Regions from separate parts of the Streptomyces sp. NPDC020875 genome, predicted to be linked through region 1. Evidence: riboswitches for the same ligand, from Rfam matches in the RefSeq annotation. Region 1 holds a riboswitch; the other holds the start of a gene.

Region 1 (10,043 bases):
CTCTTCATGGCCGCGACCATGGCCATGGGTGTCGCGCTGGCCGACTCGGGGGCGGCGAAGTGGCTGGTCGGCGGGGTGCCGCTGGATGTGCCCGCCTGGGCGTTCCTGGCGGTGGTGGTCCTGGTCTCCACCGTGGCGCATCTGGTGCTCCAGTCCCGTTCGGCCCGCTCCTCGGTCCTGGTGCCGCTGGTCGTCGCGGCGGCCGTGGGCGCCGGGGTCAATCCGGTGGCGGCGGCGCTGGCGTCCACGGCGGCGGCCGGGTTCTGTCACACCCTGCCCGCCTCGGCCAAGCCGGTGACCCTCTACTCCGACATACCGGATATCCCCACCTACACCCCTCGCGATCTGCTGCGGATGTCCGCCTTCCTCGCGCCGCTCACGGCCGCGCTGGTGCTGCTCTTCGCGGTGGCCGTCTGGCCGCTGGTCGGCGTGCCCGTCACCCCCTGAACCTCTTTCACCGCACGAACCCTCACCTGGAGTTCCCACGATGCTGACCCGAATCGCCGTCGCCCCCAGCGGTTTCAAGGAGTCCCTGTCCGCCCAGTCCGCCGCCGAGGCCATCGCCGCGGGCGTCCGCCGGGTGGTCCCCGACGCGGAGATCGACCTGATCCCGCTGGTCGACGGCGGCGAGGGCACCGCGGAGGCGCTGGCCGCCGCGTCCGGCGGACGGCTGGTCCGGTTGAACGCGACCGGCCCCACCGGCCGGCCCGTCGCCACCCACTTCGCGATGCTCGACAAATACACGGCCGTGGTCGAGATGGCCGCCGTCGCCGGTCTGTCGCTGGTGCCCCGGGTCCTGCGCGACCCGGGCGCCACCACGACCTACGGCGTCGGCGAACTGATCCGCGCCGCCCTCGACGAGGGCGCCCGGGAGATCCTGGTGGGCTGCGGCGACTCCGGTACGTCCGACGGCGGCGCCGGGGCCCTCCAGGCGCTGGGCGCCCGGCTGCTGGACGCGGACGGTGTGGAGCTGCCGTACGGCGGCGGCGAACTGCTGCGGCTCGACCGGATCGACGTCTCCGGCCTCGACCCCCGGCTGCGCAGGACCGATATCCGGGTCGCCTGCAACCCGTTCAACGTGCTCTGCGGGGAGCGGGGCGTCGCCCGGGTCTTCGGACCGCAGAAGGGCGCCACACCCGAACAGGTGGAACAGCTCTCGGCGGCGCTGGAGCACTGGGCGGACGTCCTCACCCGCGATCTGAAGGTCCGGGCCGATCTGTACGAGGGCCCCGGTACGGGCGCCTCCGGCGGACTCGGCGCCGGGCTCGCGGCGCTCGGCGCGTCGCTGCTGCCCCGGTTCGAGGTGCTGCTCGACCATCTCGACCTCGACGCCCGGCTGGCCCGTGCCGATCTCGTCCTCACCGCCGAGGGCGCGCTGGACCACCAGACCACCCGCGGCAAGGTCCCGGCCGAGGTCGCCCGGCGCGCCAAGCGGTACGGGCGGCCCGTACTGGCCCTGGCGGGCACCATCGGGGAGGGCGCGCACCAGGTGCGGGCGGCCGGGGTGGACGCGTACAGCGCCATCCTGCCCGCGCCCGTCACGCTCTCCGAGGCGCTCGGCCGCGGCGGGGAGTTCCTCGCCGACGCGACCGAGCGGGCGCTGCGGATGGTGCTGATCGGGACCCGGATCCCGGAGCGTCAGCCGGTCGGCGCGGCGGCCGGACCCGTCGGGTCGGGCACACACCTGCCGTCCTCGGTCCGGTAGTTCCACCGGGCGCCGTCCGTGACCAGCTCACGGACGGCCCGGACGAACCGCTCCACGTGCTCGTCGGGGGTACCGGCGCCGAAGCTCACCCGGATCGCGTTGAGGGACCGCTCCCCCGGCTCCGCCTCGGGGGCGCCGCACTCCCCCGGGTCCTGCGGGTCGCTGCCCAGCAGGGTACGGACCAGGGGATGGGCGCAGAACAGTCCGTCCCGGACCCCGATGCCGTACTCGGCGGAGAGCGCGGCGGCGAAGTGCGAACTGTTCCAGCCCTCCACCACGAAGGAGATCACGCCGACCCGGGGGGCGTCGTCGCCGAAGAGGGAGAGGACCTTGACCTCCGGCACCTCGGCGAGACCGGCCCGGACCCGGGCCACCAGCGACTGCTCCCGCTCCACCAGGCCGTCGAACCCGGCCTCGGTGAGGGCGCGGCAGGCGGCGGCGATCGCGTAGACGCCGATCACATTCGGCGAACCGGCCTCGTGGCGGGCGGCCGTGGTGTGCCACTCCACCTCGACACCGCCGTCCGCCCGGCGGGCCACCTTGCGGGAGGCGCCGCCGCCCGCGAGATACGGCTCGGCGGCGGTCAGCCAGTCCGCGCGGCCCGCGAGCACCCCGGACCCGAAGGGCGCGTACAGCTTGTGCCCGGAGAAGGCGACCCAGTCCACGTCCAGCTCCTGGACCGACACCGGGTGGTGCGGTGCGAGCTGGGCGGCGTCCAGTACGATCCGGGCGCCGTGGGCGTGCGCGGCGGCGGCCAGCTCCCGTACCGGCCACAGCTCACCGGTCACATTGGACGCACCCGTCACACAGACCAGCGCCGGGCCGTACGGCTCCCGGTCCGCCAGCGCCCGCTCCAGCGTCGTCACGGCCTCGTCGGGGGTACGCGGCGCGTTGAGATAGGTGACCCGGGCGTCCCTCCAGGGCAGCAGCGACGCGTGGTGCTCCGTCTCGAAGACGAACACCTGGCATTCGGCGGGCAGCACGGCGGCCAGCAGATTGAGCGAGTCCGTGGTGGACCGGGTGAAGACGACCTGGTCGCTCTCGCGGCAGTCGAGGAACTCGGCGACCGTGCGACGGCTGCTCTCGAAGAGGTCGGTGGAGAGCTGCGAGAGATACCCGGCACCCCGGTGGACACTGCCGTAGTACGGGGCGTACGCGGCGACGTCGTCCCACACCCGGCGCAGGGCGGGGGCGCTGGCGGCGTAGTCGAGGGCGGCGTAGGTGACCTCGCCACCGGTGACCAGCGGCACGGTGACATCGGAGCCGAGGACGGCCAGCGGCTCGGTGGCGGCGGTCGAGCCGGAGGCGGTCCCGGTGGCGGTACAGGAGACGGCGGAGACGGCGGGCACGGATGCGGACATGACGGAACTCCCGGGCGGGGCAGGCGGAATGGAGGCATAAGGCTCCGCACGACACACGCCATGACTCGACCACACGCCCGGACGGTGTCAGGGGATGGGGGTAGCGGCGGGGTACGGAGGATGTGCGGGAAGAAGGGGCTTCGAGCCCTATCGCATTCGCTTGCTCACGAGACTGCTCCCTTGAGGACCAGGACCCCAGGGTGACGCAGGGGTCCGCGCTTGCCGCGGGCCTCGCTGCCCACGGCCTGGTCTTCACCCGGGGCACCCCGCCACGGACGGAGGGTTGCCGGACAGCGGGCCGGGGCCGTAGTCGCTGTCGCTCATGACCTGCGCGAAACGGTATGCGACGGTGCGCGCCGCCGCAACCCTGTCCGCAATCCGGACGGCCCATTCCCATGACCCTTGCGTTCGGCCTCCCTGCAGGGCCCCAGCGCCTCGGCCCTCCACGGCACCGCCGAAAGACCCGGGCCGCGCCCGGCGACCTGATGTAGTTCGCGGTCCGCGGACCGCCCGTGGCTGGTCGCGCAGTTCCGCCCCCTATGCCTTCGGCAATGGGGGGACCCCCAGCGCCTCGGCCCTGCGGGGCACCGCCCGAACTACCCGGGACGCGCCCAGCGACCTGATGTTGTTCGCGGTCCGCGCCACCGTCGTGGCTGATCGCGCAGTTCCCCGCGCCCCTAAATGCTCTCCCCGGCCAGGGACCTGAAATGAGGGCCCCGTCTCCCCACCAGGGCAGCAAGAAGGGCAACCCAGGGGCTCGGGGAACTGCGAGGCAAGCCACCCACGGCGGGCAGACCGCGAACAACATCAGGCCGCCGGGCGCGGGGCAGCCAACGACGGGCGAGGTCGGCACGCGACGGTGGGGAGCACGGCGCGACCCCGCCCCCGGAAAAGGCTACGCGCGCGTCGTCGCGTGGACCCAGTTCTCCAGGGTGCGCGCCGCCGCGCCGGAGTCGAGGGACTCCGCCGCGCGCGCGATGCCCGCCGCGATCTGCTCCGTCAGGCCCGCGTCCGTCGGCGCCAGCGCCACCAGCGCCGCCGCCGCGTTGAGCAGGACCGCGTCCCGGACCGGGCCCCGCTCCCCCGCCAGCAGCCGCCGGGCGACATCCGCGTTGTACGACGCGTCCGCGCCCCGGAGCGCTTCGACGGGAACCAGGTCGATCCCCACGTCCCGGGGGTCGAACGCCTCCTCGCGGACCGTACCGTCGCGGACGATCCACACCCGGGACGTCGCGGTCGTGGTCAGCTCGTCCAGCCCGTCGTCGCCGCGGAACACCAGCGCCGACGAGCCCCGCTCGGCGAGTACCCCGGCCATGATGGGGGCCATCCGGGCGTCGGCGACGCCGGTGGCCTGGGCCCGGACGCGGGCGGGGTTGGTCAGCGGGCCGAGGAAGTTGAAGGTGGTGCGGATGCCGAGTTCCTTGCGCGCCGCCGCGACGTACCGCAGCGCCGGATGGAACTTGACGGCGAAGCAGAAGGTGATGCCCGCCTCACCGGCGACCTCGGCGACCCGCCGGGGGGTCAGCTCCAGATTGACTCCCAGCTTCTCCAGTACGTCGGACGCCCCGGACGCGCTGGACGCGGCGCGGTTGCCGTGCTTGACGACCTTCGCGCCGGTTCCGGCGACGACGATCGACGCCATGGTGGAGATATTGACGGTCTTGGCGCCGTCGCCGCCGGTGCCGACGATATCGACGCTGGGGCCCGGTACGTCGATCAGATTGGCGTGCTCGTACATGGTGCGGACCAGGCCGGAGATCTCGGCGACCGTCTCGCCCTTGGCCCGCAGCGCGACCGCGAAGCCGGCGATCTGGGCGTCGGTCGCCTCCCCGCTGAGGATCCGGTCCATCGCCCAGGCCGTGGCGTCGGCGCTCTGGTCGTGGTTGCCGAGCAGGGATTCGATGACGGCCGGCCAGGAGTGGGCCGCCACGCTGTCGCCGCCGACCGGGGTCACAACGTTCATGGTCCGCTCCTGGGTCCATCGCGAATAGGGGTACGACTCCCACCCTATCCAGCCCCGGGCACGGCAAAGAGCCCCGTCCGGGCAGTGGACGGGGCTCTTGCCGTGGCGACGCTTCAGCGGTCAGTGCTTGCCGCTGGTGACCTCCTCGTGCTCACCGTGACCATGGCCGTGACCATGGGCGGCGGCGATCTCCTCGTACTCCTCGCGGGTGGCCTTGGGGATCTGGTTCCCCTCGCCGTAGAAGCCCTTGCTGAGCTTCGCGCGGAACTTCTGCACGGGCGAGATCTTCCGGCGGACGCCGTTCTCGTCGACCTCCGGGCCGACCTCGATCGGCTTCGGCTGGTCGTGCGCGGTGAGGGTGTGCAGATCCGACTGGCTGAGCGGCTCGTGCACCTCGATGAACTCACCGTGCGGCAGCCGCTTGATGATGCCGGACTCGCGTCCGTGCAGCACCTTCTCGCGGTCGCGGCGCTGGAGGCCGAGACAGATGCGCTTGGTGATGATGAACGCCAGGACCGGTCCGACGAAGAAGAAGATCCGGACGAACCAGGTGATGGAGTTGATCGACAGGTGGAAGTGGGTGGCGAAGAGGTCGTTGCCACCGCCCACCAGCATGATGAAGTACGCGAACAGCCACGCCACACCGAAGGCGGTCCGGGTCGGGGCGTTGCGCGGGCGGTCCAGGATGTGGTGCTCGCGCTTGTCGCCGGTGACCCAGGACTCGATGAACGGGTAGACCGCGATCGCGCCCAGCACCAGCGGGAAGATCACCAGCGGGATGAAGACGCCCAGGGCGAGTGTGTGGCCCCATGCGTTGATCTCCCAGCCGGGCATCACCCGGATGAGTCCTTCGGCGAAGCCCATGTACCAGTCGGGCTGGGCGCCGGTGGAGACCTGGTCGATCCGGTAGGGGCCGACGGTCCAGACCGGGTTGAGCGTCGCGATCGCCGCGATCACCGAGATCACACCGAAGACCAGGAAGAAGAAGCCTCCGGCCTTGGCCATGTAGACCGGCAGCAGCGGCATGCCGACGACGTTCTTGTTGGTCCGGCCGGGACCCGCGTACTGGGTGTGCTTGTGGTACACGACAAGGATCAGATGGCCGACGAGCAGCGCCATCATGATGCCGGGCAGCAGCAGGATGTGGATCGAGTAGAACCTGGGCACGAAGTCGTGACCGGGGAACTCGCCGCCGAACAGGAACATCGAGATGTACGTACCGACGATCGGCACGGACAGGATCGCGCCCTGCATGAAGCGGACACCGGTACCGGAGATCAGGTCGTCCGGGAGCGAGTAACCGGTGAAGCCGGTGAACATGCCCAGGACCAGCAGCAGGAAGCCGAAGAGCCAGTTGACCTCACGCGGCTTGCGGAACGCGCCGGTGAAGAAGACGCGCATCATGTGGACCATCATCGCGGCGACGAAGATCAGCGCGGCCCAGTGGTGGATCTGGCGGATCAGCAGACCGCCGCGGACGTCGAAGCTGATGTCCATGGTCGAGGCGAACGCCTCGGACACCTTCACGCCCTGGAGCGGCACATAGCTGCCCTCGTAGACGATCTCGTTCATCGACGGGTTGAAGAACAGCGTCAGATACACACCCGTGAGGATGATGATCACAAAGCTGTAGAGGCAGATCTCGCCCAGCATGAAGGACCAGTGGTCCGGGAAGATCTTCCGCATGTTGGCCTTGGCCAGGGAGTAGATCCCCAGCCGGCCGTCGGCCCAGTCCGCGACCCGCTCGCCCGCGGGCGCCTTGCGGTCGTTCGCCGGGGGCTGCGTGTTCTCGGTGGTTTTCGTAGTACTCATCCGCGCTCCCAGAAGGCGGCACCGACGGGCTCTTCGAAGTCGCCGAGCGCCTGGAGGTTCCCCTCGGCGTTCACACCGATCCGCAGCTGCGGAAGCGGGTGACCCGCCGGGCCGAAGATGACCCGGGCGCCGTCGGAGAGGTCGAAGGTGGATTGGTGACACGGGCAGAGCACGTGGTGCGTCTGCTGCTCGTAGAGGCTGATCGGGCAGCCGACGTGGGTGCAGACCTTGGAGAAGGCCACGATGCCGTCGTGCGACCAGTCCAGCTCGCGCTTGTCCTTGATGTCCTCCGGCTTGATCCGGACGAGCATCAGGGCGGCCTTGCCCATCTGGATCTGCCAGTCGTGGGCGTGCGGGTCGAGGCCCTCGGGGCTGGCGAAGACCAGCGAGCCGACGGTGATGTCCTCGGGGCGCAGCGGCTCATTGGTGTTCATGTTGATGAGCTGCTTGCCCTTGGCCCACAGGGTGGAGCGGAGCTTCTTCTCCGGCAGCGGACCGAGGTCGCGCAGCAGCACCACACCGGAGAGCGGCACCAGGGCCATCGCACCGAACATGGTGTTCCGGATCAGCTTGCGCCGGCCGAAGCCGGACTCCTCGTTGCCCGCCCGCCAGTCGGCCATGACCTGGGCCTTGACCTCGGGGGACGCCTCGATCGGGTGCCGGTCGTCGGCGACCTCGGCATCGGACATCAGGGTACGGGCCCAGTGGACCGCGCCCGCGCCGATGCAGAAGAGTGCGACGCCCAGGGTCAGACCGAGGGAGAAGTTCAGCGCGCTGATATGACCGAACGGCCAGATGTACACGATCTTGTCGATGGGGAAGATGACGTAGCAGGCGATGAAGCCCACGGTCGCCAGCATCGACAGCGTGAACAGGAAGGCAACGGTGCGCTCGGACCGCTTGGCGGCCCGCTCGTCGATGTCCTGGATGCGCGGCTTGTGGGCCGGCAGTCCCGGGTCGGCGAACGGGTCGGCGGTGCCGCCCGTGCGCGGGGTCACGGCGGAGCCGTCCCCGGCCGCGTGGTGCGCGGCGCCCTGCTCGTCCGGCAGGTTCTCTTCTGGAATGTCTTGGCTACTCATGACTTCTTGGCCTTAGCGGTGTGGGCCGCGACCCAGACGGCAACTGCGATCAGCGCGCCGAGCCCGAAGACCCAGGCGAAGAGACCCTCACTGACGGGACCGAGAGCACCGAGGGAGAAGCCGCCCGGGCTCTCCGCCTGGCTGTCGTTCGTCTCCAGGACGTAGGCGATGATCTCCTTCTTCTCCTTCTCGGGCATGACCCCGTCGGGGAAGGAAGGCATGTTCTGCGGGCCGGTCTGCATGGCCTCGTAGATGTGCTTGGCGCTCACGCCCTCGAGGCTCGGGGCGTACTTGCCGTTGGTCAGCGCACCGCCCTTGCCCGAGAAGTTGTGGCACTGGGCGCAGTTGTTACGGAAGAGGTCGCCGCCCCGGGCGACGTCCGCGCCCGTGGGGCTGTACTGCTTCTCGGTCGGCGTGACCGGACCGGCGCCGAACGAGGCGACGAACGCCGCGAGCTGGTCGACCTGGGCCTGGTTGTAGACGGCCGGCTTCTTCGGCACCTGGGCGCCGGGCTGCTGGGCCGGCATCCGGCCGGTGGTGACCTGGAAGTCGACCGCCGCGGAGCCGACACCGACCAGGCTGGGCCCGTCGGTGGTGCCCTCGCCGCCCATTCCGTGGCAGCTCGCGCAACCGACGGTATAGAGCTTCTTGCCCTCCTCGATGGCGAGGGACTGGGCGGTTTCGTCAGCCTGTGCCTTGTCCGCGGGCGCGAACGCGGCGTACAGCCCCCCGGTGGCCGCCAGCGCGAGGAGTAGGACGACGAGCGCCGCCAGCGGATGGCGTCGTCGTGCGGAGAGCTTTTTCACGGATTACCCCGGTGTCAGGATTTTCTGCGTCGTGCTTCTGGACTGGTGTCTGTCTGCGTCTGACTGCGTCTGTCTGCGTGATTCGGCGGTCGTCCGGAGTGTTCCGGTGCCGGCCGCCGTCGTCAGGCGGTAGCGCCCGCCCCGTTACTTGATCATGTAGATCGTGAGGAAGAGGCCGATCCAGACGACATCGACGAAGTGCCAGTAGTAGGACACGACGATGGCGGAGGTCGCCTGCTCATGGGTGAAGCGCCGGGCCGCGTAGGTACGTCCGAGGACCAGCAGGAAGGCGATGAGGCCACCGAGGACGTGCAGTCCGTGGAAGCCGGTCGTCAGGTAGAAGACCGAACCGTACGGGTCGGACTTCAGGGAGAGACCGTGCTGGACCAGCTCGGTGTACTCGTACACCTGGCCGCCGATGAAGACCGCCCCCATGACGAAGGTGATGATGAACCACGTCCGCAGCTTCTTCACATCACCGCGCTCGGCGGCGAAAACGCCGAGCTGGCAGGTGAGCGAGGAGAGCACCAGGATCGTGGTGTTCGTCGCCGAGAAGGGAAAGTTGAGCAGGTCCGCCCGCTCACTCCAGAAGTCGGCACCCGTCACCGATCGAAGAGTGAAGTACATCGCGAAGAGGGCCGCGAAGAACATCAGCTCGGAACTCAGCCAGATGATGGTTCCGACGCTGGTGAGGTTCGGTCGATTGACCGACGGGTGCGCGTGCCCGATATCTACTGTCGTTGCTGTCGCCACGACCGACATTATGTCGGTCGCTTATCCCGCCCTCACTCCGGGGGGTGCCGTTCGGTGTGTCAGTGCCCCCTTCCCAGCTCGAACGGCCCATCGCCGGAGCCGGGAACCCGGTGTCGGGCGGCTGTCGGGCGGCAGTTGGACGGAGTAGCATCCGGCCCATCGGTACCAGGGTCCGAAGACGCGGAGGAACGATGCAGCCGACCGCCACCGTGCTGGTCTACAGCGACGACGCCAACACCCGTGAGCAGGTGCGGCTGGCCTCGGGGCGGCGGCCGGCGCCCGATGTGCCCCCGGTCGAGTTCGTGGAGTGCGCCACCCTGCCCGCCCTGCTCACCCGGCTGGAGGCGGGCGGGATCGATGTCTGTGTGCTGGACGGGGAGACCGTTCCGGCGGGCGGTATGGGTGTCTGCCGCCAGATCAAGGACGAGATCTTCGACTGTCCGCCGGTGCTGCTGCTGATCGGCCGCCCGCAGGACGCCTGGCTGGCGACCTGGAGCCGGGCCGAGGCCGCGGTGACGCTGCCGGTGGACCCGGTGGAGTTCGCCGCCGCGCTGGCGGCGCTGC
Region 2 (10,043 bases), on a different contig from region 1:
GGGGCGCGCGGGCGGGAAAACGCGAGGGTCCGCACCCCGGCGAGCCGGGGTGCGGACCCTGTTCAGTGCGTGCGTGCGCCGGTGACGCGTGCGCGCGGCGGACGGTCGGTCAGACCGCGAGCTTGACCATGTCGGCCTGCGGACCCTTCTGACCCTGCGAGATCTCGAACTCGACCCGCTGCCCCTCCTCCAGGGTGCGGTAGCCGTCCATCTGAATCGCGCTGTAGTGGACGAAAACATCCGCACCACCGTCGACCGCGATGAAGCCGTAGCCCTTCTCCGCGTTGAACCACTTGACGGTGCCCTGAGCCATGCCTAACTCCCCTATTACTGGCCCTTGCACAGGACCGCACCTCGCGGACCCTGGGTCAGACCTCACCGGACCTCACAGAGTGCGCCGGAACGCGTCGACCGCGGCTGAATGTATCTGCACAACTGCCCTCTGCAACAGGTCAATCGGACGAGAAATCCTGAAGGCTACTATCGGGTAATTGGCCTGAATTTATGGAATTCCGGGGCAAATCCGGCCGGACAAAAGGAACCTATGAGACAGAGCGTTGCCAGACATTGGCTGCTTCTTATCGAGCCCGGGCGCATTCTCATACCTGGCCACTGATGCCGGATTGCGGGGCGTTCCCCAACTCTAGCGTGCTCAACCATGCAGAATGGCCCCCTCCGGATCTCTTACGGAGGGGGCCATTCCCATTACTCAGGGTCAGATGCCGGGGCGTTCACGACACGGACCGTATTCGGGGCGCACGGCAGCACGCGGGGCGCGTACCCCCGGCGCGTTCAGCAGCCGCCGGCCACCGCGGGGATGATCGAGATCCCGGCGCCGTCGGGCGTGGCGGTCTCCAGGCCCTGCTCGAACCGGACGTCGTCGTCGTTGACGTAGACATTGACGAAGCGGCGCAGCTTGCCCTGGTGGTCGAGGACCCGGGCGGCGATCCCGGTGTGGTTCTTCTCCAGGTCGGCGATGACCTCGGCGAGGGTGGCGCCCTCGGCGGCCACCTCGGCCTTTCCGCCGGTGTAGGTGCGCAGGATGGTCGGGATGCGGACGCTGACGCTCATGGTGGGTGGAGCCTTCCTCGGACGGGAGCGGTACGGGAGCGGTACGGGGGAGTGGGACGGGTCGCCCGGCGGGGGCGGTCGGCCCGGTGCCGGGGCGACGCGGATCGGCCCGGCACCGGGCGCGGACCGGCCCTCGACAGGGGTCGGGGCCGGCCGGGGACCGTCAGCCTGCCAGGCCCGCCTCGCGGAACGCGTCCAGGCTCGGCCGGATGACGGCGGTGGGGCCGGTCGTCGGGGAGACCGCGTCCAGCGTCTTCAGCCCGTCGCCGGTGTTGATGACGACGGTGGTCAGCGCCGGGTCCAGCACCCCGGCGTCGAGCAGCTTCTTCGCCACGCCCACGGTCACCCCGCCCGCGGTCTCGGCGAAGACGCCCTCGGTCCTGGCGAGCAGCTTGATCCCCTCGACCACCTGCTCGTCGGTGACGTCCTCCACCGCGCCGCCGGTGCGCCGGGCGATGTCGAGGACGTACGGCCCGTCGGCCGGGTTGCCGATGGCCAGCGACTTGACGATGGTGTCCGGCTTCACGGGGCGTACCACGTCGTGTCCGGCCTTGAAGGCGGCGGAGACCGGGGAGCAGCCCTCGGCCTGCGCGGCGAAGATCCGGTACGGCTTGTCCTCGACCAGTCCGAGGTCGATCAGCTCCCGGAGCCCCTTGTCGATCTTGGTGAGCTGGGAGCCGGAGGCGACCGGGATGACGATCTGGTCCGGGATCCGCCAGCCGAGCTGCTCGCAGATCTCGTACGCCAGGGTCTTGGAGCCCTCGGCGTAGTACGGCCGCAGATTGACGTTGGTGAAGCCCCAGCCCTCGCCGATCGGGTCGCCGATCAGCTCGGAGCAGAAACGGTTCACATCGTCGTAGGTGCCCTCGATGCCGACCAGGTCGCCGCCGTAGACGGCGGCCATGACGACCTTGCCCTGCTCCAGGTCGTGCGGGATGAAGACGCAGGAGCGGAATCCGGCCCGGGCGGCGGCGGCGCCGACGGCGCCCGCGAGGTTGCCGGTGGAGGAGCAGGAGAGGGTGGTGAAGCCGAAGGCGCGGGCCGCCTCGACGGCGATGGCGACGACCCGGTCCTTGAAAGAGTGGGTCGGGTTGCCGGAGTCGTCCTTCACGTACAGCTCGCCGGTGACGCCCAGTTCGGCGGCGAGCCGGTCGGCCTTGATCAGCTGGGTGAAGCCGGGGTTCAGATTCGGCTTGGTCGCCACGTCGGCGGGGACGGGCAGCAGCGGCGCGTACCGCCAGATGTTCTCGGGTCCGGCCTCGATCGCCTTCCGCAGCGCCTCCGGGTCACCGGCGGGCAGCTCGTACGCCACTTCCAGCGGGCCGAAGCAGGCGGCACAGGCGAAGACGGGGCCGAGGGGGGTGCGCTCGCCGCACTCACGACAGGAGAGGGCGACGGCGGTACCGAGGTCCACCGGGGCGGTGTCGGCGGTGGTGGTGTTTGCGGTGCTTGCGACAGTCTGCGCAGCCATGGAGGCGAGGCCCTTTCTCCTCATCTTCCTCATGGCGCATCTCGCCATGAGACGGATTTGGCACCTTCCCGAGCCGGGAGCCTCGCGGCGCCGACGCGATGTGCGCGCCGTGGCGACGGAGACCGGCTGGAGGGTTGCCGGGGCTTCAACGGGCCGTATCCCTCTGCCCCTCTGGATGAGCGGTATTCGATTGTGGGACGCGGTACCCCGGCATGCGACCGGCGTACGCGTTGTTCAAGACTGTAACTGAAGGTCCGGAGGGTTGAGATAGTCGTCCGTACCGCGAGATGGATCACATACCCGGCCAGAGCCCCCTCGCGCGGGCCCGGCGGGGCGGCTGACCGGCGGTGGCCGGTGACGACGAGTGACGACGAGTGACTGAGGAGTAGGGCACGTGCTCGAAGAGGTAGAGCGCTGGCTGGCGACGCGTTCCTGGTCGGCGGCGGACCGTCCGCCGTCCCGGCTGCTCGCCGCCAAGCGGTCGGCCAACCCGTCACCGACGGTGAGCGTCGTACTGCCCGCGCTCGACGAGGAGGCCACGGTCGGGGACATCGTCACCGTCATCCGCCGTGAGCTGATGGAGCGGATCCCGCTCGTCGACGAGCTGGTGGTGATCGACTCCGGCTCGACCGACCGGACGGCGGAGGTCGCGGCGGCGGCGGGCGCGCGGGTGGTGCACCGGGACGCGATCCTGCCCCGGATACCGGCCCTGCCCGGCAAGGGCGAGGTGCTGTGGCGGTCCCTGATGGTGACCCGGGGCGACATCGTCTGCTTCGTCGACGCGGATCTGCGGGACTTCTCGGCGGACTTCGTCTCCGGGATCGTCGGACCGCTGCTGACCGACCCCGATGTGCAGTTCGTCAAGGCGATGTACGACCGCCCGCTGGGGGAGACCCCGGGGCAGGGCGGCCGGGTGACCGAGCTGGTGGCCCGGCCGCTGCTCAATCTGCACTGGCCGGCGCTGGCCGGGTTCGTCCAGCCGCTGGGCGGGGAGTACGCGGCCCGCCGCTCCCTGCTGGAGCGGCTGCCGTTCCCCGTGGGCTACGGGGTGGAGCTGGCGCTGCTGGTCGACGCGCTGCACGCGGTGGGCCTGGACGCGCTGGCCCAGGTGGACGTGGGCTCCCGCAAACACCGCCACCAGGACGGCCGGGCGCTCGGCCGGATGGCGGCGGCGATCTACCGTACGGCGCAACTGCGACTCTCCCGGGGACATTTGGTCCGGCCGTCGCTGACCCAGTTCGACCGGGGGGAGCGGGGGTTCGTGCCGGTGACCCACGAGGTGGACACCGTGGAGCGTCCGCCGATGCGCGAGATCGGTGAGTATGCGGCGCGTCGCGCCGCATAAGCCACACTTTTCGGGTAAGCGGGGCTGAATATCCTATGTATGGTTTATGCCCGCATTGCCCAGCCCCGGTATCCGTCGTCGGGCGTACCCGCGCCCGCCCCCGCCCCCGCCGCCGTGCCCGGTTCGGCCCGGCCGCCCCGTACGCCGCGCGTAGCCCGCATCCCGCGCGGCCGGACGCCGTACCGGAGGCCACCCGTACGCCGGGGGAGCCGGGGCGCCCCGCCCCGGCGCCGCCGCCGGGCCCTGCGCCTCGCCGGACTGCTCGCCCTCCTGGTCCTGGTCGTCGCGGCCGTCGCGGGCGCGGCGGCACCCCAGGCCGGGGCGCCCCCGGGTGCGCCCGGCGGGCCGGAGCGGGCCGCCGTGAGCGGTTCCGGCGGGACGGTGACCGGCGCGGCGCCCGCGTACGCGACCGCCGGAGCCGCGCCCGCGCCCGGAGCCGTCGCCGCCGGGCTGCCCGAAGCGCCCGGACACGCCCCCACCCTCGCTCCCACCGGCCGGGACGAAGGACCCGAACGCCTCTGGCTGCTCGGCGGCCTCGGAGTCGCCCTCGCCGCCGCCGGAGTGGTCGCCGTCGCCGCCGTACGCGGACGGCGTGAACCGCGCCACGACGGCCGAACGGACGTTTGACCCGGCGCGCGGACGGCTAAGGCCACACCATGGTCCCCCAGCCCCCGGCCGGCCCGGCCGACGCCCACGCCCCCGCTCCCGAGCCCGCCCGCGCCCGGGTTCTCGTCGCCTCCAACCGGGGGCCCGTCTCGTACACCCTCCGCGACGACGGCGAACTGGACGCCAAACGGGGCGGCGGGGGCGTCGTCTCCGGGCTCTCCGCCATCGGCGCCCGCGACGACTCCCTCTGGGTCTGCTCCGCCCTCGGCGACGGCGACCGCGAGGCCGTCCGGCGCGGTATCGCCGAGGACGGCGTCCTGATGCTGGACATCGATCCGGACATTCACGCCGACGCGTACAACGGCATCGCCAACTCGGTCCTCTGGTTCGTCCACCACATGCTCTACCAGACGCCGCTGGAGCCCGTCTTCGACGACGAGTTCCGGCGGCGGTGGCGGGCGTACGAGACGTACAACCGGGCCTTCGCCGAAGCCCTCGCCGAACGGGCCGCCGACGGGGCGGCCGTCCTCGTCCAGGACTACCACCTCGCCCTCGTCCCCGGACTCCTCCGCGAACTCCGCCCCGACCTGCGGATCGGCCACTTCACCCACACCCCGTGGGCCCCGCCCGACTACTTCCGGCTGCTCCCCGACGACATCGCCGAACAACTGCTGCGCGGACTCACCGGCGCCGACCGCACCTGCTTCCTCACCCGCCGCTGGGCCGACGCCTTCACCGCCTGCTGTACGGAGATCCTGGGCCCCGACGCCCTCAAAGGCACCCGGATCGGGGTCCACGGCCTCGGCGCCGACGCCGACTTCCTGCGCGAACGGGCCCACCGGCCCGATGTGGACGAACGCCTGGCCGCCCTGCGCGAACAGATCGGCGGCGACGACCGGAAGACGATCGTCCGGGTCGATCGCACGGAGCTGTCGAAGAACATCGTCCGAGGACTCCTCGCCTACCGTCGTCTGCTGGCGAACCGCCCCGAATGGCGCGAACGCGTCGTCCACATCGCCTTCGCCTACCCGTCCCGGCAGGACCTCGCGGTCTACCGCGACTACACGGCCGAGGTCCAGCGGCTCGCCGACGCGATCAACGAGGAGTACGGGGTCCCCGGCTGGACGCCCGTCGTCCTCCACGTCAAGGACGACTTCGCCCGCTCCCTCGCGGCGTACCGCCTCGCCGACGTGGCCCTCGTCAACCCCATCCGCGACGGCATGAACCTCGTCGCCAAGGAGATCCCCGTCGTCTCCGACGCGGGCTGCGTGCTGGTCCTCTCCCGCGAGGCGGGCGCCTACGAGGAACTGGGCGCGGACGCGGTGGTGGTGAACCCGTACGACGTGATCGCCACGGCGGCGGCGCTGCACGAGGCCCTGACGCTCCCGCCGGAGGTCCGCGCCGACCGTACGGCCCGCCTCGCGTCGGCGGCCACGGCCCTCCCCCCGACCCGCTGGTTCCTCGACCAACTGGAGGCCCTGACCCCCGAGTAACCCCGCCCCTCATGACCCTGGAGTGTCGCCCGCGCCCCGTCGGTGGTTGCTCGCGCAGTTCCGCCCCCTATGCCTTCGGCAATGGGGGGACCCCCAACCTATGCCTCGGCGATGGGGGGACCCCCAGAGCCTTGGCCCTCCGGGTGAGGCCCACGGACCCGGGCCGCGCCCGGCGACCTGATGTTGTTCGCGGTCCGCGGACCGTGGCTGGCTGGTCGCGCAGTTCCCCGCGCCCCTAAATGCTCTCCACCGCACCGCCCCTGAAAAAGGGGGCCGCCTCCCTACGAGGGCGGTCAGGAGGGCAACCTAGGGGCGCGGGGAACTGCGCGACAAGCCACAGGCGGGCCGCAGACCGCCGACAACACCAGGCCGCCGGGCGCGCGGCCCGGGATCGCCAGGATCAGGAGGGAGACGGCGCGGCGGCCCCGGGAGAGAGCCGCGTCGCGAGCGCGTCCAGGAAGGCGACGACCTCCGGCGGGCCGGAGAGGAGGACGTCCGCGCGGTCGGCCAGCTCCGTGACCTCCGCACTGCCGCTGCACACCAGCACGCCCGCCAGCCCGTCCGACCGCAGCTTCTCCACCGCCGCGTACGCCGGGAGATCGCCCAGGTCGTCGCCCGCGTAGAGGACCGTCTCGGCGCCGACCTCGCGGACGTATTCCGCGAGGGCGACCCCCTTGTCCATGCCGGGCGGCCGGAGTTCGAGGACCATCCGGCCGGGTTCGAGGACCAGGCCGTGCCGGGCGGCCAGCGCCGCCAGGGGTTCCCGGAGCGCTTCGAACGCCGCCGCCGGGTCCTCGGCCCGCCGGGTGTGGACGGCGACGGCCTGCCCCTTCTCCTCGATCCAGGTGCCCCGCCATGCCCCGTGCCGGTCGAGGCAGCCGGGGAGTTCCGCCCGGACGGCCGCGACTCCGGGGTGCGGCGCCGGGGTGTGGACCGTACTGCTGACGGCGTCCCACCGTTCGGCGCCGTAGTGGCCGAGTACGACGAGGTGCGCGAGGGCCTCGACTCCGGCGAAGCCGCCGTACCGGACCGCCACGCCCGCCGGGCGGCCGGTGACCACGGCGACATGGCCGACGCGTGGCGCGAGCCGGGAGAGGGCGGGGACGGCGCCTGGGTGGGCCCTGGCCTGTTCGGGGTCGGGGACGATCTCGGCGAGCGTGCCGTCGAAGTCGAGTGCGATCACGGCCTTCTCGGGCCGGGCCAGCAACGCGGCGAGTCCGTCCCGCCCGGCGGGCGTCGACGGCTCCGGGAGCCCGCGTGCGGATGACGTTGAAGCGTCCGGGGAGTGCGGAGAGCTGCCCATGCCCCCGACCCTATCGGCGCTCGCGTTTCCCGTCTCTCACCCGCCGGAGCCGGTTGACGGTGACCGGATCGTGCGCCAGGGCCCGTTCGTCGTCCAGGAGGGCGTTGAGCAGCTGGTAGTAGCGGACGGGCGACATGCCCAGATCCTCCCGGACGGCTCGTTCCTTGGCGCCGGGTCCGGCCCAGGAGCGCCGTTCCATGGCGAGTACGGCCCGGTCGCGGTCGGTCAGCTCACGGGCGGTACGCCCCGTACCGCCCCCGGAGCCCTCGGAGTCCCCGTCGCTCCCGGCGGCGGCGTTCACCTCGTCGGCATCGGTCATACCGTCCAACATAGGCGCCGCCACCGACACCCGCCCGCCGCGCTCCCCCCGGGCCCTCGGGCCCCCGGGCCCCTCCGGGCGGCGGGCTACTCCTCCTCCGCCCGCTCCGCTTCCTCCGCCTTCTTGTCGATCCCGTCCAGGATCGCCTTGGGGTTCCCGCCCGGTGCCACCGCGCGCCCCATGTTCTTCTTCAGGTCGGCGCTCACCGACGCCCAGGACGTCTTGCCGACCGGCGGGAGTACGGAGTCCGGCAGCTCGTCGAGGAAGCCCTTCAGCTCCTTGTACTCAGGGTCCTCCCGCATCGCGTCGAACGCGCTCGTCGTCACCGGCAGCAGATTGTTCTGCGCGGCGAAGGCCATCACGTTCTCGTCGGTGTAGAGGAAGTCGAGGAACTTCCCGATCTCGGCCCGGTTCCCGTTCTCCTTGAACGCCATGACCCAGTCGGCGACGCCCATCGCGTGCTGCGGCTTCCCGTCGGGCCCGGGGATCGCCACCGTACCCATCTCGATCCCGGCCTTGTCGGCGATCCGCAGCAGCGACGGATGCCCGTTGAGCATGCCGACCTCGCCCCGGGCGAAGGCCGCGAAGGCGTCCTTCCGGTTGAGCTGGCCGGGGGTGACGGGCCCGGTCAGCTCCTTGTCGACCAGGTTCTCCTTCACCCACTTCACGGTGGAGACGTTCCGCTCGGAGTTGATGGTGTAGCCGGATCCGGCCACGGTGTACGAGTCTCCGGCGCTGATCATCCAGTTCAGGGTCTCGGCCTGGGCCTCCTCGGGCCCGAGCGGCAGCGCGTACGGATAGACCGCCTTGGTGTTGTCCTTGAGCCGCTCGGCCGCGTCCCGCAGCTCGTCCCAGGTCTTCGGCGGCTCCTCGATCCCGGCCTCGTCGAAGAGCTTCTTGTTGTAGAAGAGCAGCCGGGTGGAGGCGACGAACGGCATCCCGTACTGGGTGCGCCGGTGCTCACCGGCGACCGCGAGGGGCCGCAGGAAGTTGGTCATCGTGCCGAGCGAGAGCAGCTGGTCGACGTCGTACAGCTTGTCCTCGGCGGCGTAGTCCGCGTAGGCGCCGATCTGGGCGATATCGGGTGCCTGGCCCGCGTCGACCATCTCCTGGACCGTACGGTCGACATTGGTCCACGGCTCGATCCGTACGTCGACCTTGATGCCCTTGTTCTTCTTCTCGAACGCCGTGACGAGGCCGTCCCAGTACGCCCGGCTGCTCTGGCCGCCGTCGACGTCGTAGTCGGCGGCGACGAGACTGAGGGTGACCTCTTCCTCCCCGTCGGAACCGCAGCCGGTGAGCGTCGCCGCGGTCAGTCCGAACGCCGCCGCGGCGGCCCCGATTCGCCCGTATCCGGGCGCGGCGGAACGGAGCGGTCTGCGTCGGAAGGGGTGGTGTCGCACGAAGGGTGTCCCAATCTGCTTCTGCGTCAGCGTCTGGTCGCCGGAGCCCGCCGGACGATCGGTGCGGCGGGTCTTCCGTACGCGCGGCTCGCGCGCCTGTCCCGGCGCCTCCTGTTGTCCCGTGGGGGACAGCACGAACCCTGCGGCTACGCCCGGAATTCGAGCGATTGTTCACCAACTCCGCACAGAGGTCCATGCCACGGGGTCTCCTTTCGGCAACGGCTCGATCACTGCTTCCTCCCGCCGGTCCAGACCAATTTCGGCCGGTGGGACGTGGTACGGGGGCGCCGTTGCCGACCGGGGTGACCTGCTGCTAAGGAGTTTCCTGTGGATCTGGCCGGATCAGCCGACAGCACTCAAGCTCAAGGAGCCCGACGCATGTCCCGTACGCCCACGCACTCCGCGACCCCTTCCCGGACCGCCGCCGAGGCGGCGACCCAGCCCGCGTCGTGGCGCCGGGCCGCCGAGGCGGCGGCGGCCTTCGGCGGCTTCCCGGCACCGGGGGAGCGGGTCGCCGTCACCGGCTGCGGCACGTCGTGGTTCATGGCGATCGCCTACGCCGCCCTGCGCGAGGCGGCGGGCCTCGGCGAGACCGACGCCTTCGCCTCCTCCGAGTTCCCGGTGGGCCGTTCGTACGACCGGATCGTGGCGATCACCCGCTCCGGTACGACGACGGAGGTCCTGGACCTCCTGGGCGCGGTCGCGGGCCGCATCCCGACGCTGGCCCTCACCGCCGACCCGGACACCCCGGTGATGGCGGCGGCGGACACCGTCGCCGTGCTGGACTGGGCGGACGAGGAGTCCGTGGTGCAGACCCGGTTCGCCACCACGGCCCTGGCGTTCCTCCGCGCCGGGCTCGGCGAACTCCCCGCCGCCCTCGGCGTCAAGTCCGTCGCCGACGCGGCGGTCGACGCCGAACTCGCCCTCACCGAGCCCCTGCCGGAGGCCGTCGTCGCCGCCGAGCAGTGGACCTTCCTCGGCCGGGGCTGGACCTACGGCCTGGCCCAGGAGGCGGCGCTGAAGATGCGCGAG

What was found. A riboswitch is a leader RNA that binds a small molecule or an ion and turns the genes downstream of it on or off. The one in region 1 is predicted to bind S-adenosylmethionine.
Region 2: another riboswitch for S-adenosylmethionine. It lies ahead of thrC (threonine synthase); the one in region 1 lies ahead of AB0G74_RS12150 (aminotransferase class V-fold PLP-dependent enzyme).

The regions. Positions count from the first base shown of each region.
Region 1 is NZ_JBFADP010000017.1:28,568-38,610, reverse strand. It holds gene AB0G74_RS12160 (SLC13 family permease) at 1-447, shown strand, start outside; gene AB0G74_RS12155 (glycerate kinase) at 488-1,705, shown strand; gene AB0G74_RS12150 (aminotransferase class V-fold PLP-dependent enzyme) at 1,639-3,066, opposite strand; SAM riboswitch class IV at 3,277-3,394, opposite strand; gene trpD (anthranilate phosphoribosyltransferase) at 3,962-5,029, opposite strand; gene AB0G74_RS12140 (cytochrome b N-terminal domain-containing protein) at 5,150-6,841, opposite strand; gene AB0G74_RS12135 (Rieske 2Fe-2S domain-containing protein) at 6,838-7,920, opposite strand; gene AB0G74_RS12130 (c-type cytochrome) at 7,917-8,726, opposite strand; gene AB0G74_RS12125 (heme-copper oxidase subunit III) at 8,871-9,488, opposite strand; gene AB0G74_RS12120 (hypothetical protein) at 9,671-10,043, shown strand, end outside.
Region 2 is NZ_JBFADP010000026.1:48,772-58,814, reverse strand. It holds gene AB0G74_RS17195 (cold-shock protein) at 110-313, opposite strand; gene AB0G74_RS17190 (MoaD/ThiS family protein) at 793-1,071, opposite strand; gene thrC (threonine synthase) at 1,235-2,542, opposite strand; SAM riboswitch class I at 2,560-2,724, opposite strand; gene AB0G74_RS17180 (glucosyl-3-phosphoglycerate synthase) at 2,937-3,887, shown strand; gene AB0G74_RS17175 (hypothetical protein) at 3,927-4,514, shown strand; gene AB0G74_RS17170 (trehalose-6-phosphate synthase) at 4,544-5,986, shown strand; gene otsB (trehalose-phosphatase) at 6,387-7,289, opposite strand; gene AB0G74_RS17160 (DUF3263 domain-containing protein) at 7,300-7,608, opposite strand; gene AB0G74_RS17155 (extracellular solute-binding protein) at 7,695-9,011, opposite strand; gene AB0G74_RS17150 (sugar isomerase) at 9,390-10,043, shown strand, end outside.